DNA from 3 places in the Bacillus cereus group sp. RP43 genome. Region 2 is predicted to be linked to each of the others. Evidence: riboswitches for the same ligand, from Rfam matches in the RefSeq annotation. Region 2 holds a riboswitch; each other region holds the start of a gene.

Region 1 (3,285 bases), 310 kb from region 2:
TTTTTCAAAATTCCATTCCCCATTATGTAATTCAAAATGGAGATGTTGCCCGTATGAATGACCTGTGTTTCCCATATGACCTACTAATTGTCCAGTTTGTACTTGATCACCAGCTTGTACAGTGCGATCCTTCATATGAGCATAAACTGTTGTATATAATTTCCCATTTATTTGATGGGCGATGAACACGACATTGCCGTAGCTAGCCGAATAATAAGATTTCACAACTTTACCTGCAGCAGCAGCTTGAATAGAGACATTTCCTTGTGCTGCTATATCTATACCATAATGCATTTGCTCCCAGCGCATATCAAAAGTTGAGCTGATTTTCCCTTGAGTAGGGAATTTGAAAACTGCTGGAATTGATGAAGGTTGAGCTGTTTTAGCTTGTGCTGGATTTTGATTTTGATTTTGCACTACATAGTGTTTTGCTACATATCCGTATCCTGTGCCAAAACGAATTTTATACCAAGTACCTACCGTTTCTACTACTTGTACTTGTGTACCGTTTTGTAATGAGCCAAGTAGAGTGCTACTTGTACTAGCGTTGCTACGTACATTTAATTTTGGTGTTGCAACAGTATAAGAAGGAGAACCTTGTACTGTTACACCTTTTACTAGAGGTGTGGATCCATTAGATACAAATGTTTTTTGTACGTATCCAATTTTCCCGTTATGTAATATTTTGTACCAATCCCCTTGTTCACCTTGAATGGTAATGAATTGCCCATTTGGTAATATATCTAGAATAGAAGACTCTGTATTAGGTTCAGAACGAACGTTTAATGCGTTTGCATTTACGATATATTGATTCTTTGATTGAACATTTTTTTTGAATAGAATTGCATCTTTTTTCATATAGCCTGTTTTGTTGTTAACAGATACTTTATACCAATCTTGAGTTGTCTCAAGAATAGTAACCGGGCTATTAAATCGAATGTTATCAATTATTGCACTGTCTGCATGGTTATTTTGATGTAGTGCAACGTTGTCGATTTTTACATATCCAGTTTTTACTGTAGATGTTTGCTTAGCAGCCGCTGTTTGTATATCGGATTCTCCCATAGAAGGAAGTAAAGAAGCAATTGCGATAGTAGTTGCTGTTAAAGCTGTAGCTTTCATATTCATGTAATAAAGACCTCCTCTAGTTGTATAGTTGTAATTTTATTATAGTATAAAGATATAATATATTGGTCGTATTCACATAAATGTAATATGAAATCAATAAAAATAATGTTAGAAGAGAGGTTCATATATAAATATTGTATTATATATCATTTTTGGGGTCGCATTTATATTTGTTTAACATGTTAATTTTTAATTGATAATTAAGAAAATTAAAACAGTTGATGATGTCTTATGGCGATGTTATACTGACAGTGATAATTTTATAGTTTGCTAGGAGGGCTGGTGTTGCCAGCTGAGAGTAGGGCCGTAAGCCTTTGATCCTTTTTATTACCTGATCTAGATTATGCTAGCGTAGGGAAGCAATTCGGACATTAACAATCAGTCCCCGTTTCTTTGCGTATAGAAACGGGGCTTTTTTATTTGAAAATTTCATATTAACACCACTAGGGGTGCTTTTCGTGCTGAGAGAGGAATAATCCTTAACCCTTACAACACCTGATCTAGATAATACTAGCGAAGGGAAGTGGAACAACGAATAAATTATAATTTTATTTGCTGTAACCACTTCTTATATACAGAGGTGGTTTTTTTATTGAGATAAATAGATATATAGGAAGGGGAATTATAAATGAAATTTTGTGAAAAATTATTTGATACGGTGCAGCCTGTTTGGGAGAAAAGTCATAATCATCCGTTTGTAGTAGGTATGGGGGATGGTACGTTGGAAAAAGACAAATTCCAGTACTATATTATTCAAGATTATTTATATTTGTTAGATTATGCAAAGCTATATGCAATTGGGGTTGTAAAGTCAACGAATCCACAAGTTATGGCAAAATTTGCAGAGCAAATTGATGGGATTTTAAATGGTGAAATGACGATCCATAAACAGTATGCAAAAAGACTTGGCATTTCTGCACAAGAGATGGAATCTGCGAAACCATCTGCTAAAAATTTAGCCTATACAAATTACATGATGTCTGTATCTCAAAATGGCACACTTGCGGAATTAATAGCGGCACTTCTTCCATGTATGTGGAGCTATTGGGAGATTGGAAAACGTTTAAATGATATTCCTGGAGCAAGAAATCATGAGTTCTTTGGTGAATGGATTCAAGGATATAGTTCTGAAGAATACGGTAACCTTTGTATTTGGTTAATAGATTTATTAAATGAAATGGCAGTTGGAAAATCAGAGAAAGAGCTAGACCGATTAGAGGAGATTTTCTTATATTCCAGCCGATTTGAATATTTATTCTGGGATATGGCTTATCGTAAGGAGATGTGGGGTTTTGAGGAGCAAGAACATACTACAGTTTCATAATGTTTCTTTTCATTATGATGAGAAACCAATCATCAATGAATTAAATGCTTCTATACAAGATAAAGAGTTTGTAAGTATTATCGGACCGAGTGGATGCGGGAAAAGTACATTATTTCGCCTTATTACAGGATTAGAAGAGGCAAGTACTGGACAGATAGAGCTGACAGAAACAAAGAGTCATCCTGTAGGGTATATGCCTCAAAAAGATATGCTTTTGCCGTGGAGGACGATTATTGAGAATGCTGCCCTGCCGCTAGAGTGCCAAGGTGTGCAGAAGAAAGAAGCGCAAGTAAAAGCGAAAGAACTGTTACATAAATTTGGGTTACAAGGATACGAGGCGAAATATCCGAAAGATTTATCTGGTGGTATGAGACAACGTGTATCTTTTATCCGAACTTTATTAACGGGCGGGGAGATATTATTGTTAGATGAACCGTTTAGCGCATTGGACGCTTTAACGAAGGCATCTTTGCAAGAATGGTTGTTTGAACAATGGAAAGAGTGGGAAAAAACAATTTTATTTATCACTCATGATGTTGAAGAAGCATTGTTTCTTTCTAATCGAATTTTCGTTGTAGAAAATCAACCGATAGCAACTTTAACTGAGCGAATTGTGCCGCTTGATCGTAACCGAACAAGAAAAGATTTGTATAATCCTGAAGTGTTGGCGCTTAAAGAAGAGCTCCTTAGTATGTTACAAAGGCAGGTACTCGTATGATGAATCGCTTGAAGGAGTTATTACCTGCCCTCATATTAAGTGGGATTTTACTTACTCTATGGGAAGTAGGCGCAAGAATTGTAGATGAGATGTACATTTTGCCATCACCTTCTGC
Region 2 (3,285 bases):
TTCATTCCAAACTACGGGACAATCGTTGCTGCAATTAATTTTGATCGCACTGGTACAACAGGAATTGGTAAATATGTTTTAAATCATAGCTTTATGATTCCTGGCCTGATCGCAACATTCACTTCTATCGGAATTGGAATGCTCCTAATATCAATTATGTTTTAAATAAAAGCACAAACCTGCAATTTTAAAGGGTTTGTGCTTTTTTAATCAAACGTTCGTTTAAATATTTTTAACCGTCCATTCTTCCATTATGTTCTTTAATAGTTGTGTGAAGTTCCCTTTTCCTACAAACTCCTATTTACTTCCTCAACTAATTTCTTCGTACTTTCATACGCAGATTCTGCTAAACTAATCGCGGAAATAACGGAAACACCGTCCGCACCTGCTTCTATAACTGAAGCTGTATTTTCAATTGTAATGCCACCAATTCCGACGATCGGTATTGTAATTCCTTGCTCTCTAAAATGAGCTAAACCTTTCGTTCCTTGTACAGCTTTCGTATCTTTTTTCGTACTCGTTGGGAAAATAGGGCCAACACCTAAATAATCAGCTCCGTTTTCAATTGCCCAGCGTGCTTCTTCAATTGTGTGTGTAGATACACCAACAATTTTATCCCCCATTTTTTCACGAACAGAAGTAATTCCTTCATCATCTTGTCCAACATGCACGCCATCTGCATCTAACTCGAGAGCTAGTTCCACATCATCATTTACGATGAATGGTACACCGTACTCCTTACAAATTGCTTGTAGTTCTTTTGCGAAACAAATGCGTTTCTCTCCCGTTAAAGCGCCTTCCCCCTTTTCACGAAATTGAAAAATTGTTATACCACCTTCAAGTGCATCTCTCAATACTCGTAGTGGCTCCTTCGTACAATTGTTACTTCCCATAATAAAATATACTGATAACAACCTAGACATTTCAGCTTTTGTAATCCGCGACATCTAGTTCCCCTCCTTACTATATAATCTCAATCTTCCCATACTTCTCAATATCACCTGAAGTGGTATTCGCTAACTGATTTAAAAATTCAATTTGGAAACTACCCGGTCCCTTTTCCACTGTCTTGGCAGCTGCCAGTTCCGCAGCTACACCATAAAATGTTAATGCCGCTACTGCTGCCTTTACATAATCCTTTTCTACCGCTACAAATGCTCCTATTACAGAAGTTAGTAAACAACCTGTTCCAGTAACTTTCGTTAAAATAGGGTGGCCATTTTGAATAAGAATAGTTCGCTCTCCATCTGTAACAACATCTTCTTCTCCAGTAATTACTGCAACTGTATTTAATTCATCCGCTGCCTGTTTTGCAATATTTACAACATTACCGTTTCCAGTACCAGCGTCCACACCTTTAATTTCCCATTTCTCATTAATAACATTAGCAATTTCAGCCGCATTTCCACGAATTATCGCTAAATCGATTTCAGCTGGAATATATCTCGCAACTTCTGTTCGATAAGAAGTTGCTCCTGCCCCAACTGGATCAAACAATACTGGTACACCATTTGTATTTGCCGATTTACCAGCAAGTAACATCGCTTCTACCTCTTCAGGACGAAGTGTACCCATATTTAAAACAAGAGCTCCCGCAATGCTAGCCATTTCTGCTACTTCTTCTTTTGCATACGCCATTACAGGCGATGCCCCTAACGCTAACAAACCGTTAGCTGTAAAATTTGTTACAACAACATTTGTAATATTATGAACGAGCGGATTAGACTCTCTTACCAAATCCACTACTTTACTAATTTCTTTCATATTCATCCTTTTCATCTCCTAACTATAGTGATGGGAGATACACAAAAAGGCACTTTGCGCGTACGCAAAGTGCCTGAACATGTGCTTTTACACTCTCCCTACGCTGGCATTATCCAACAGGTTCAAATGGTCAATGACGGACTAGTAGTCATACTCTCAGTTTGCATCCACAAACTCCCATGTGTTTATTATTCATCTACTTCAAAGTCTACTCTTATTCTAGTAAAATAACAAGTTCTTTACTTTTCCATTAGTCTTTTGTATCTTGTTCTACGTAAATTGTTGGAGCAATTTTTTCAAACTCTTTATATGAATCTGATTGTCTTCCAGAAATGATAATTAATTCTGGGTTCATTTCATCAAAACCTATTCAAACCTGGAGCGAAACTGAATCTCAAGAAGATGTATGCTATAGTTAACGTATGGAAATTTGAAAGGATGTTTTTAATATGTCAAAAAGCGTTGTAATCGCTGAAAAACCTTCCGTTGCACGTGATATCGCACGTGTACTGAAATGTGATAAAAAAGGAAACGGCTATCTTGAAGGTAGTAAATATATTGTTACTTGGGCTTTAGGTCATCTCGTTACATTAGCTGATCCAGAAAGCTATGATGTGAAATATAAAAAATGGGATTTAGAAGATTTACCAATGCTACCTGAGCGTTTAAAACTAACAGTTATTAAACAAACAGGGAAACAGTTTAATGCTGTGAAAAGCCAACTACTTAGAAAAGACGTAAATGAAATCATTATAGCTACTGACGCCGGTCGTGAGGGAGAGTTGGTCGCACGCTGGATTATCGATAAAGTTAAAATGCAGAAACCGATTAAACGTCTATGGATTTCATCTGTTACCGATAAAGCAATTAAAGATGGCTTCGCAAATTTAAAACCAGGAAAAGCATATGACAATCTATACGCTTCGGCTGTCGCACGTTCAGAGGCTGACTGGTATATCGGACTTAATGCGACTCGAGCATTAACTACTCGCTTTAATGCCCAACTAAATTGTGGTCGTGTTCAAACACCTACTGTAGCCATGATTGCAAGCCGTGAAGATGAAATCAAACATTTCAAAGCTCAAACTTACTATGGTATCGAAGCTCAAACAGCTGAGAGATTAAAGCTAACTTGGCAAGATACAAAAGGAAATAGCCGTAGCTTTAATAAAGAAAAAACTGATGCAATCGTGAACAAAATTAGTAAGCAAAATGCTACTGTTGTAGACATTGATAAAAAACAAAAGAAGTCGTTCGCTCCTGGTCTTTACGATTTAACTGAGCTACAACGTGATGCGAATAAAATATTTGGTTACTCTGCGAAAGAAACATTAAACATTATGCAAAAATTATATGAACAGCATAAAGTTTTAACGTACCCTCGTACAGATTCACGCTATATTTCATCTGATATTGTCGGAACACTTCCAGAGCGTCTGAAGGCTTGCGGAGTTGGAGAATACCGTCCTTTAGCACATAAAGTATTGCAGAAACCTGTAAAATCTAATAAATCATTTGTTG
Region 3 (3,285 bases), 2.2 Mb from region 2:
CTTCTTTATCGAAAAAATCAGGGCGTGTTATTTGTGAGAATCCAACTCACCATGCTGCATTGAAACTTTTTCGCTTACATGGACTTGAAGTTCATGGGATAGATATGAATGATGATGGTATTGATACGACTGAAGTAGAAAAAAGTTTACGTGAAAAGGATTTTGATTTTGCGTATTTAATTCCTTCTTATCATAATCCAACTGGTATTGTTACGAGTTCGGAGAAAAGAACGGAATTGATGAGGTTATTTTCGAAATATAAGGTTCCTATTATAGAGGATGGATTTAATGAAGAATTACGTTATTCAGGTTCACATTTATCGCCATTATTAACTTTTGCTGGTGCTGGTAATAATGTGATTTATATTAGTAGCTTTTCGAAGGTACTTTTCCCTGGTTTACGTGTAGGGTGGATTATTGCCGATAAAGAACTGATTCATTATTTAGAAAGTGTTAAAAGAGCAAGAACCATTCACACATCTACGTTAGATCAAGCTGTTCTGTTTCAATATTTACATGAAGGATATTTTGAAAAATATTTAAAAAAGGCAAGATCTGTTTACAAGAAAAAATATGAGTTAGCTGTTGGGGCTTGCAATCAGTACATTCCGTTTAAAAGGATGACTGGAGATGGCGGACTTCATTTGTTTATAGAGTTGGAAGAAAAAATTCATGCTCGCACACTTTTACAAAAGTGTTATGAGAAAGGCGTAACGTTTTCTCCTGGAGATGTTTTTTATTCTGATGGAGGGGGAGCGAATACATTCCGCTTAGGTTTTTCACGTTTGAAGGAAAAAGAAATAGTTAGTGGGATTCAAATAATTGGTGAAACTTTAAAAAATGAAACTTGGAGTTGAGAAAATGAGAATTGGCGTTATTATGGGAGGAGTATCCTCTGAAAAACAAGTATCAATTATGACTGGGAATGAAATGATTGCACATTTAGATAAAAATAAGTATGAAATCGTTCCAATTATGTTAAATGAAAAAATAGATTTAATTGAAAAAGCGAAAGACATTGATTTTGCATTGCTAGCATTACACGGAAAATACGGAGAAGATGGTACGGTTCAAGGGACGCTTGAGAGTTTAGGTATTCCATATAGCGGAAGTAATATGTTATCTAGCGGTATATGTATGGATAAAAATATTTCGAAAAAGATTTTGCGTTATGAAGGAGTAGAAACACCAGATTGGATTGAACTTACAAAAATGGAGGATCTAAAGATTGATGATTTAGATAAGTTAGGATTTCCGTTAGTGGTAAAACCAAACTCTGGTGGCTCGAGTGTTGGCGTAAAGATCGTCAATGATAAAAATGAATTGATCTCAATGCTGGAAACGGTATTCGAATGGGATTCTGAAGTAGTAATTGAGAAGTATATAAAAGGTGACGAGATTACATGTTCAATTTTTGATGGTAAACAGTTACCTATCGTTTCCATTCGACATGCAGCTGAGTTTTTCGACTACAATGCAAAATACGATGATGTTAGTACAATTGAAGAAGTTATTGAACTTCCAGCTGAAATACAGGAACGTGTAAATAAAGCGTCACTGGCTTGTTATAAAGCATTAAAATGTAGTGTTTATGCAAGGGTTGATATGATGGTGAAGGACGGAATTCCATATGTAATGGAGGTTAATACATTACCAGGGATGACCCAATCAAGTTTACTGCCAAAAAGTGCAGATGCCGCGGGGATTAATTATAGTAAACTATTAGATATGATAATTGAAACTTCATTAAGAGTGAGGAAAGAAGAAGGTTTTTAAGATAATTATACAATTAAAACTTTTGATAGTTCCACGAAGTATGCTATGATAATTACAATACGACAACTAAATATTTATCCACTAGGGGGGCCTTTTGTAGGCTGAGATCAAACATATTTTTGAGACTCTTAGTACCTGATCTGGTTAATACCAGCGTAGGGAAGTGGGAAGACGATTATATTTAAAGAATACATTAATATTGTCTATTTCACTTTCTTTACGCCTGTAAAGAAAGTTTTTTTTGTTTTACTGATTTAATAACTGTGGATAAATACGTATATTTTATACATTATTGGAGGAATTTAAATGACTTTTTCACAAACATTACGTAAAGAAGTAGATTCTATTTGGGAGGCAAGTTTTCATCATCCTTTTGTAAAAAAACTTGGCGAAGGAACGTTAGATTTAGCTAGTTTCCGTTATTACGTACTTCAAGATTCATATTACTTAAGTCATTTTGCTAGAGTACAAACGTTAGGTGCTGCAAAGGCTCTTGAATTAGAAACGACGGCCCGTATGGCGCATCATGCACAAAATACGTATGAAGCTGAGTTATCATTACATGAGAATTTCGCAAAGAAATTAGGGATTACGAAAGAAGAAAAAGATAATTTTATTCCTGCGCCAACTGCATATGCATATACATCTCATATGTATCGTGCAGCTTATGAAGGGCATTTAGGAGATATTATTGCAGCTATTTTACCTTGTTATTGGTTATATTATGAAATCGGTGAACGATTAAAAGAATGTCAACCAGAAGAGCCAATTTATCAAGAATGGATTTCTGCATATGGATCTGATTGGTTCCGTACTCTAGTAGAAGAGCAAATCACACGATTAGATACTATTGCTGAAAAAGTAACAGAGGCAGACCGTAATCGTATGAGACAACATTTTATTTTTAGTAGTCAATATGAATATTCATTTTGGGAAATGGCATATACATTAGAAAAATGGCCGGTGAATGAAGAAATTAAAGGTGTTATTTAATAAAGAGTATATAAAAGGTATCGCTATATAAAGAGGTGATACCTTTTATTATATTTAGTTTCTGTAATTTTTTTGTAAATCATAGATAAAAAATATAAAAATAAATTATAATGATTTAGTGATGTACATAGTGACATAAGGAGGTATTTATATGTTAATAGGAACTTTTTATTAATTTGGTTTTAATAATGTATCATTTATATAATTAAATGTATTGTAGCTATTTCCTTTAATGTGCTTGGTTTAAATTTGATTCGTTTATGCTTAAAAAAATTGGTATCTTTTCTAGTATTATTCATGATCAATATAAATTAAGAGAGGAAGTATTAATAATATGGAAAAATTACGGTTATTAACATTTAAAAATATAATAGAACCCCTCTATAATGAGAAAGTATCGTATATTTACTTTCCTATTGAATGGCTTGAAATTGTAGAGATACATTATAGAACATTTTTATTAACGAGCAAATTAAAACTTGTAAATGAAAGATTGTATGATATGTTTTCTGATAT

The links. A riboswitch is a leader RNA that binds a small molecule or an ion and turns the genes downstream of it on or off. The one in region 2 is predicted to bind thiamine pyrophosphate.
Region 1: another riboswitch for thiamine pyrophosphate. It lies ahead of tenA (thiaminase II); the one in region 2 lies ahead of thiM (hydroxyethylthiazole kinase).
Region 3: another riboswitch for thiamine pyrophosphate. It lies ahead of tenA (thiaminase II); the one in region 2 lies ahead of thiM (hydroxyethylthiazole kinase).

The regions. Positions count from the first base shown of each region.
Region 1 covers NZ_JARVHQ010000001.1:4,429,991-4,433,275, reverse strand. The annotation lists gene QCI75_RS23085 (SH3 domain-containing protein) at 1-1,128, opposite strand, end outside; TPP riboswitch at 1,391-1,503, shown strand; TPP riboswitch at 1,564-1,667, shown strand; gene tenA (thiaminase II) at 1,757-2,452, shown strand; gene QCI75_RS23075 (ABC transporter ATP-binding protein) at 2,421-3,170, shown strand; gene QCI75_RS23070 (ABC transporter permease) at 3,170-3,285, shown strand, end outside.
Region 2 covers NZ_JARVHQ010000001.1:4,744,616-4,747,900, forward strand. The annotation lists gene QCI75_RS24655 (anaerobic C4-dicarboxylate transporter family protein) at 1-165, shown strand, start outside; gene thiE (thiamine phosphate synthase) at 288-947, opposite strand; gene thiM (hydroxyethylthiazole kinase) at 964-1,770, opposite strand; TPP riboswitch at 1,843-1,955, opposite strand; partial or broken gene QCI75_RS24670 (ABC transporter) at 2,024-2,122, opposite strand; gene topB (DNA topoisomerase III) at 2,214-3,285, shown strand, end outside.
Region 3 covers NZ_JARVHQ010000001.1:2,566,034-2,569,318, forward strand. The annotation lists gene pdxR (MocR-like pyridoxine biosynthesis transcription factor PdxR) at 1-857, shown strand, start outside; gene ddlB (D-alanine--D-alanine ligase) at 862-1,776, shown strand; TPP riboswitch at 1,850-1,955, shown strand; gene tenA (thiaminase II) at 2,083-2,769, shown strand; gene QCI75_RS13625 (pPIWI_RE module domain-containing protein) at 3,104-3,285, shown strand, end outside.